DNA from 2 places in the Lacticaseibacillus parahuelsenbergensis genome. Region 2 is predicted to be linked to the other one. Evidence: predicted binding sites of a transcription regulator. Region 2 holds the regulator's gene; the other holds the start of a gene.

Region 1 (4,412 bases), 1.2 Mb from region 2:
CGGGTGGAACATGATAATGTCATCAATTCGGTTCAAGAATTCCGGTTTGAAGGCCTTATTGACCAGTTGACGCACTTGATCCTTCGCCTGCTGACTGACGGTGCCATCAGCTTGAACGCCATCCAAAAGGTATTCCGAACCCAGATTCGAGGTCATAATGATGATCGTGTTCTTAAAATCAACCGTCCGGCCTTGTCCATCGGTTAAGCGCCCGTCATCTAACACTTGCAATAAGATATTGAAAACATCCGGATTGGCCTTTTCGATTTCGTCCAACAAGACAATCGTATATGGATTACGCCGGACCGCTTCTGTCAATTGCCCGCCTTGTTCATAACCGACATAACCCGGCGCGGCACCGACTAACCGGGAAACACTCGCCTTTTCCATGTATTCGGACATATCAATGCGGACCATGTGCTTTTCCGAATCGAATAGATCCTCAGCCAACGCTTTGGCAAGTTCGGTCTTCCCGACACCTGTGGGCCCCAGGAAAAGGAAACTGCCCAGCGGACGGCTTGGATCTTGCAACCCGGCACGCGAGCGCAAAACCGCATCGGAAACTGCGGTGACTGCTTCATTCTGACCAATAACGCGTTTGTGCAAATTGTCTGCCAGATGCAGCAACTTTTGGCGATCGCCTTCAACCAGCTTAGCAATTGGAATGCCGGTTTCCCGAGAAATCACTGCCGCAATTTCATTTTCAGTCACACTTTCCTGTACTAACCAGGACTGGGGTCGATCGTTGTTTTCCATAGCTTGCAACTCTTTTTCAAGTTGGGGGATCGTGCCATGTTGTAGGCGGGCCGCGGTTTCTAGATCATAACGGCTTTGGGCATCTTCTAGTTCATGCTTAGCCTTGTCAATCGCCGACTTTTTCTCGTTGAGCTGCCGAATATCTTTCTTTTCTGCTTCCCACTGTGCCTTTAACTTGTTTGTTTTTTCCTTCAAGTTAGCCAACTCAGCATCAGCGTTCTCTAAACGTTTTTTACTTGCCGGATCACTTTCATTCTTCAACGCCTGCTGTTCGATTTCCAATTGCATCTGTTTGCGTTCAGCAACGTCCAGTTCGGTTGGGCGGGAGTTCATTTCGACATTGATCGTTGCGCACGCTTCGTCGACTAAATCGATCGCCTTATCTGGTAAGAACCGATCCGTGATATACCGGTTCGACAAGGTTGCGGCTGCCACGAGCGCCGAGTCATGAATTCGTACCTTGTGGAAAATTTCAAATCGTTCCTTCAAGCCGCGCAGAATGCTGATCGTGTCTTCGACGCTTGGTTCCTGTACCAGAACCCGCTGAAAACGCCGCTCCAAGGCTTTGTCTTTTTCAATGTTTTCGCGATACTCATCAAGCGTTGTAGCCCCGATCAGATGCAACTCACCACGCGCCAGCATCGGCTTAAGCAAGTTGCCAGCATCCATGGAACCCTCAGCGCGACCGGCACCGACAATGTTATGAATTTCGTCAATAAAAAGAATGATTTGACCTTCACTTTTTTTGACTTCTTTCAAAACCGACTTTAACCGTTCTTCGAATTCCCCACGGTATTTGGCACCTGCTACCAGACTGCCCATATCCAAGGAAATAATCGTTTTATTTTTTAAATTGTCCGGCACATCGTTTTTAACAATCCGTTGGGCCAAGCCCTCAACGATCGCGGTTTTCCCGACCCCCGGTTCGCCAATCAAAACCGGATTGTTCTTGGTTTTACGACTCAGGATTCGGATCACATCGCGGATTTCCTCATCCCTACCGATGATCGGGTCCATTTTTCCGCTACGAGCCTCTTTGACGAGGTCAGTACCGTATTTCTCCAGACTCTTGTAGTTGGCTTCGGCATTCTTGCTGGTCACTTTTTCCCCGCCACGGATCTTGTCGATCACCTGACGCAACTTCTTGGCATCGACTTTAGCATCGTTGAGTAAGTACTGGGTAATCGTGTTATAGCGTTGCTGATAAAGCGCAAGTAACAGTGCCTCGGTTGAAATGTAAGTGTCACCGAATTCATCTTTAACGGTGTTGGCGTCTGTCAGTAATTGTGCCAGGTTATGGGACATACTCTGGCCATAAGTACTGGCGCCTTCCACGACTGGCTCAGCTTCAAGCGCCGCATCAATGGCTGCATTCAGTCCTTGAACATTCACGCCGGCCTCCCGATAAATCTGCTCAGCCAACTGATTAGGTTGGACCAGACTTTTCATGACATGCGGAATGTCAATTTCTTGATGATGCCGCACTTGGGCAATTTGCTGCGCAGCGCCTAAAGCCTCGGCAACTGCTTGGGTAAAATTATCTGGATTCATCCACGTATCCCTCCATAACCGTTCATTAACTGTTTATTGTTTTCAAATCCACTTTACGATATTGGTCAGTAAAGGTCAAACATTATCGAATAAAAAACGCGAATCGCATCATCCGCGTTTTGTCGTTATTTTTTCGTTGAATCAACTGGCTCTTCCTTAGGTGCCTGAACCGGTTTAGGCTCTGGCTTTTCGGCTTTGTTCGCCTTCGTCAATTCAGTGATACGCTGCTGCAATTCACGAATCTGTTTTTTGGCATTGGCAACGGCACTGGTTGAAATGAGCCAAGTGACCACCGCGCCGATTAACACAGAAACCGCAATGATCACGATCAATGGCCACTCCAACTGAATCCCAAAAAAGTTAACCGAAACGCCTTGACCATTTAGCAACGCAAAGATAATCAAAATTAAAGCAAGTACCAATCCAATAATAAATCGTTGTTGACCCTTCATTCAAGCCACCCCTTTATTTTTTGTTCAGCAAACCGCCTGCTAACCAATCGCCGATATGTGGAAATAAAGTATACAGGTCGGCACCCAGATTCATCAACCAAGGTGTATTGATTTCCCGCACCGGATGGTTAAATGTTGCAACAATTCGCCGCGCCAGTTTATCGGGATCCAATACCAGCCAAGAAACGCTGGCCAAGTAGTCCAATGCGCCGGCCGATTTGAAGAAGTCGGTTGCAATCGGTCCCGGGTTAACGGTTGTCACGTTGACCCCAAATGGCTTCAATTCCAGTCGCAGACCGTTACTATAACCCACCACCGCAAACTTTGTCGCCGAATAAATAGCTGACTTGGGTGTGGCAATTTTACCGGCCATCGATGAGACATTGATGATGTGTCCTTGGCCACGAATCGCCATGTCGCGTCCCAGCAGCTTGGTTAAGTACATGGTTCCCAAAACATTCACGCGAAACATGCGTTCAACCAAGTGCATATCCGTGTCAAATGCATTCTCAAAATGACCAAAACCGGCTGCGTTGACTAACACATCGACAGATCCGACGGTGGCATGAATGCGCTCAACGACGGCTTCAATAGCGACAGGATCAGCCACATCAACCGGAAAAGCAAACGCTGGCCGACCAGAAAGTGAACTTGCCTCTGCTTGAGCCTGACGCAACTTGTCACGTCTACGTGCTAGGAAAACCACCGTTGCCCCTTTTTTGGCGGCTTCCAACCCAATTGCTTTACCCAATCCGGCTGATCCGCCAGAAATAACTACTGTTAGGTGTTGTTTCACGATGCTGCTCCCTCCTTGTACGCTTTGCTGTTCCAATCACGCTTAAGCCACTGTCACTTCAAGCCGGCACTGCTTTTCAGCCAATCACCATTGTCGCTTGCTGACAGAACCGGTTATTGAACGGATCCCGCCGACGTCAACTGGGGACTGGCAAACGGAATATTAACTTCTTCAAAATCCTTCACCACGTGGGTATTGGGGAAAATACGCTGGGCACTTTTTTCTAACATCGCAACGCCGGGGCCAAGATACCGCGCAGAAATGTGATTCAGCAACAACTTGCCGACACCGGCGCGCTTGGCTAACTCGGCAGCCTGAATATTGGTTGAATGATAGTACTGTTTGGCTAACTGGCTTTCGTCCGGGCCAAAAGTACTCTCGTGAACCAGAACATCTGCACCAGCTGCTAGTGGCAACGCGCGACTGCATTTTCTGGTGTCGCCAAAAATAGTCACAATCCGGCCCGGTTGTGCTGGCCCGATAAAATCATGACCGTCAAACGTCCGGCCATCGGGCAACGTCACCTGTTTACCTGCCTTTAACTCGGCATAAACCGGTCCAGACGGAATTTTAGCGGCCCGGACCTTATCAATCAGCAACTCACCCGGATGTGGCTTTTCCTCAACCCGAAACCCAAAACTGGTGATGCGATGGTCAAGTCGGTCGAAACTGACTTTAAAGGTCTGATCTTCAAAAACCGTTCCCGGATGCCGCAGCAACACAAACTTTAAGGCATAACTCAAATGACTCTGGGAAACCTTCAGACTGGTTCTAACAAAATCCTCAATGCCAGGCGGCCCGTAAATCGTGAGCGGATCAGTGCCGCCTTGGTTAGCGCGACTCGCCAAAAACCCCGG
Region 2 (4,412 bases):
GACATCCGGATGCGCCTTTTCGACTTCATCCAGCAGCACAACGGAATATGGCTTGTTGCGAACCTTTTCCGTCAACTGGCCGCCTTCATCGTAACCGACATAACCTGGTGCCGCGCCAATCAGACGACTGGTGCTGAATTTCTCCATGTATTCGGACATGTCAACCCGAATCATGGCATCCTCTGATCCAAACATCGCTTCAGCTAGGGCTTTCGCCAGCTCGGTTTTCCCGACACCAGTTGGCCCAAGGAACATGAAGGAACCAATTGGGCGGGTAGGATCTTTCAATCCAGAACGTGCCCGGCGGATGGCCCGTGCAACTGCGGAAACAGCTTCATCCTGACCAACAACCCGTTGATGGAGAATCTTCTCCAGGTTGACCAAACGTTCGGACTCCTTCTTTTGCAACTGGGTAACCGGCACACCAGTCCATTGTGACACAACTTCTGCTACATCGGCACCTGTCACTTTGATATCGGTTCGAACGCCACTTTCGTTCACGGGTTCCGGCGTATCAGCAAGTTTGGCCTTAACGTCCGCTTCCTTGGTGCGAATGGTAGCCGCTGTTTCGAAGTCTTGATGATCAATCGCGTCTTCTTTGTCGGCAACTAACTTAGCCAATTCGTCCTGAAGCTTGTCAGACTTGGTTTCGACATTAGCTTTGTCCAATCGTACCTTGGCAGCACTTTCGTCAACTAAATCGATCGCCTTGTCAGGCAGGAAGCGCGTTGTAATGTAACGTGAGGACAAAACAACTGCTTCATGCAAAGCTTCATCAGTAATGGTGACGCCATGATGCGCCTCATACCGTGGACGCAGCCCTTTCAAAATCTGTTCTGCTTCTTCCTCCGTTGGTTCATCGACTTGGATGGTCGCAAACCGCCGTTCCAAAGCAGCATCTTTTTCAATATACTTTTGATATTCGTCTAAGGTTGTTGCCCCGATCAACTGCAACTCGCCACGAGCTAAGGCCGGCTTGAGAATGTTGGAAGCGTCAATGGCCCCTTCAGCACCCCCGGCACCGATCAGCGTGTGCAATTCATCAATGAACAAAATGACGTTGCCATCTTTATAAATCTCATCAATGATTTTCTTCAGGCGATCTTCAAATTCACCACGATACTTTGTGCCTGCAACCAGTGAGCCCATATCAAGCATCATCAGTCGCTTATTCAGCATGTCATCCGGAACTTTGCCCGCGACAATCTTTTCGGCAAAGCCTTCCGCAATCGCGGTTTTCCCGACACCTGGTTCACCAATCAACACTGGGTTGTTCTTGGTGCGCCGGGCCAGAATCTGAATCAGACGCCGAACTTCCTTTTCGCGGCCGACCACCGGATCCATCCGATTTTCCCGCGCCATTTGGGTTAAATCGCGCGCAAGGCCATCAAGTGTCGGGGTCCCTTGGCTATCTTGGCGGGCACCACCACGCGCCATTGGCCGGCGTTTGGCAGCGGTGTCCGCAATGCCCATTTTCTTAAACACCATTTGTCGTGTCTTCGAAAGACTGAGGCCCAGATTCTGGAGAATCCGCGCGGCTAAAATATCGTCTTCACGAAGCAACCCCAGCAGAATATGCTCGGTGCCGATCTTCAAAGCACCTAAGCGCTTTGCTTCGTCGCCGGCAAACGCCAGAATTTCCTTACCCTTTGGTGAATAAGGCAAATAACTATCGCTAGCTTGACCGGCGGCATCAACAGTTCCATACCCTGTGAAGCGCTCGATCTCGTCATGGACATCATTCTCTGTGACCCCTAACTGACGCAGCGTCTTACCAGCGATTCCATCTTTTTCCATAACCAGCGCCATAAGCAAATGTTCAGTGCCTACAGCATGATGATGGAAATACTTCGCTTGTTCCTGGGCTAAAAGCAAAACATTTTTAGCACTAGGGGTAAATAAGTTGTCCATAAGCACGCTCCTTTTTAGAAAACTAATTATAAACTGTTCTATCTTTCATACCGCAAACGATCCAAAAATGCAAGGAACATGCGCGACCGTAAATGCTCTTCTGTCCCTTGATCAAGAATGCCCAAAGTCTCATGATTCATGACCGCCAACAACAAATTACCTGATTGCTGGGAAATAAGGCCATTGTCAAACAGTTCCTGAATCAAATCACGTGCATCGCGTAACCGCAAGCGCTTGGGAATGTGCTGCCGCATGATTTGAATGAAATCCTGATCATCTGTCAATTTGACCTTCACGATGCGAATGTAGCCCCCGCCACCACGTTTACTCTCAACAATGTAGCCGCGAGCCGGTGTGAACCGGGTCTTAATGACATAATTGATTTGCGAAGGAACGCAATTAAAACGACGCGCAATCTCGGCTCGCCGTATTTCAACGGCGGCCTCCTGTGCCAGTATCGTTTTTAGATAAGCCTCAATAATGTCCGAAATATTCTCACGCTGCATGTCGTTCAATCCTTTTTGACTTTGACCAATCTTGACTATTACACATTATACTGGCATTGGTCAGTTTATACAAATTTCTGCATTTGAAAACGAAAAAAGGACCACGATTTTTCGTGATCCAAGAATCGGGAAGACAAGATTCGAACTTGCGACCCCTACGTCCCGAACGTAGTGCTCTACCAAGCTGAGCTACTTCCCGGTAAAGCGGAAGACGGGATTCGAACCCGCGACCCCCACCATGGCAAGGTGATGTTCTACCACTGAACTACTTCCGCATACCGCATATTAAATTGATCGGCGCCAGCTTAGCTTCATAGGCGATCGACGATGCACCCAGTAGGAGTCGAACCTACAACCTTCTGATTCGTAGTCAGACACTCTATCCAGTTGCGCTATGGGTGCTTCAACAAAATGCCGAGGACCGGGATCGAACCGGTACGGTCATCACTGACCGCAGGATTTTAAGTCCTGTGCGTCTGCCAATTCCGCCACCCCGGCATAAAGTGAAAAGCGGAAGACGGGATTCGAACCCGCGACCCCCACCATGGCAAGGTGATGTTCTACCACTGAACTACTTCCGCATATCAAACCTATTCAATTATGACCGAGGAGCGGCCTTCAAAGACCCGAGCATTCCGTTCAAGATACGATGCGGGTGAAGGGACTCGAACCCCCACGGTCAAAAACCACTAGAACCTAAATCTAGCGCGTCTGCCAGTTCCGCCACACCCGCAAAAGGTGGGTTAAATGAGCCGTGACAGGCTCGAACTGTCGACCCACTGATTAAAAGTCAGTTGCTCTACCAACTGAGCTAACGGCTCAATGGAGGATACAGGGCTCGAACCTGTGACCCTCTGCTTGTAAGGCAGACGCTCTCCCAACTGAGCTAATCCTCCATATGTAAGCGTGGCAGCTTCCTACCCTCGCAGGCAGTTTCCCACCAACTACTCTCGGCGTGAAGAAGCTTAACTTCTGTGTTCGGCATGGGAACAGGTGTATCCTTCTTGCTATCGCCACCACACTTATGAGAACTTTGCGCTCTCAAAACTGGCTATCATTGTTGCTGGTTTGCTTTGCTGAGAATCGGCGTATTTCATCGAAACGCGTTCGCAGTCGCAGAAACCTCCTCATAAGGACCCTGAGTCCATTGGCCAAAACCCGGCCAACGAACTCAGGCCCGCTTATGCTCCGGTTCCTAAGCGCTCCTGCTCACGCTCTACTTGGTTAAGTCCTCGACCGATTAGTACTGGTCCGCTCCATGCATCGCTGCACTTCCACTTCCAGCCTATCTACCTGATCATCTCTCAGGGGTCTTACTTCCATATAGGAATGGGAAATCTCATCTCGAGGGGGGCTTCACACTTAGATGCTTTCAGCGTTTATCCCTTCCGTTCATAGCTACCCAGCGATGCGCCTGGCGGCACAACTGGTACACCAGCGGAACGTCCATCCCGGTCCTCTCGTACTAAGGACAGCTCCTCTCAAATTTCCTGCGCCCGCGACGGATAGGGACCGAACTGTCTCACGACGTTCTGAACCCAGCTCGCGTACCGCTTTAATGGGCGAACAGCCCAACCCTTGGGACCGACTACAGCCCCAGGATGCGATGAGCCGACATCGAGGTGCCAAACCTCCCCGTCGATGTGGACTCTTGGGGGAGATAAGCCTGTTATCCCCAGGGTAGCTTTTATCCGTTGAGCGATGGCCCTTCCATACGGAACCACCGGATCACTAAGCCCGACTTTCGTCCCTGCTCGACTTGTCAGTCTCGCAGTCAAGCTCCCTTCTACCTTTACACTCTGCGAATGATTTCCAACCATTCTGAGGGAACCTTTGGGCGCCTCCGTTACATTTTAGGAGGCGACCGCCCCAGTCAAACTGCCTACCTGACACTGTCTCCCGCCACGATTAGTGGCGCGGGTTAGAGTGTTCATACAGCTAGGGTAGTATCCCACCAACGCCTCCATCGAAACTAGCGTTCCGATCTCTACGGCT

Evidence for each region. Region 2 encodes CtsR, which represses protease genes until heat stress. Its sites were predicted from a motif close to TTGGTCAAAAAAGGTCAAANA; they were not measured.
Region 1: the regulator CtsR is predicted to act here: its motif matches at 2,369-2,389, upstream of clpB (ATP-dependent chaperone ClpB).

Annotation. Positions count from the first base shown of each region.
Region 1 is NZ_CP132482.1:1,336,561-1,340,972, reverse strand. Features, by position in the region: gene clpB (ATP-dependent chaperone ClpB) at 1-2,307, opposite strand, end outside; gene LACPH_RS06295 (LapA family protein) at 2,433-2,759, opposite strand; gene LACPH_RS06290 (SDR family NAD(P)-dependent oxidoreductase) at 2,773-3,558, opposite strand; gene rnz (ribonuclease Z) at 3,669-4,412, opposite strand, start outside.
Region 2 is NZ_CP132482.1:2,548,313-2,552,724, forward strand. Features, by position in the region: gene LACPH_RS11875 (ATP-dependent Clp protease ATP-binding subunit) at 1-1,911, opposite strand, end outside; gene LACPH_RS11880 (CtsR family transcriptional regulator) at 1,950-2,417, opposite strand; tRNA gene LACPH_RS11885 (tRNA-Pro) at 2,543-2,616, opposite strand; tRNA gene LACPH_RS11890 (tRNA-Gly) at 2,621-2,692, opposite strand; tRNA gene LACPH_RS11895 (tRNA-Arg) at 2,746-2,819, opposite strand; tRNA gene LACPH_RS11900 (tRNA-Leu) at 2,830-2,915, opposite strand; tRNA gene LACPH_RS11905 (tRNA-Gly) at 2,927-2,998, opposite strand; tRNA gene LACPH_RS11910 (tRNA-Leu) at 3,068-3,150, opposite strand; tRNA gene LACPH_RS11915 (tRNA-Lys) at 3,166-3,238, opposite strand; tRNA gene LACPH_RS11920 (tRNA-Val) at 3,241-3,313, opposite strand; rRNA gene rrf (5S ribosomal RNA) at 3,322-3,438, opposite strand; rRNA gene LACPH_RS11930 (23S ribosomal RNA) at 3,638-4,412, opposite strand, start outside.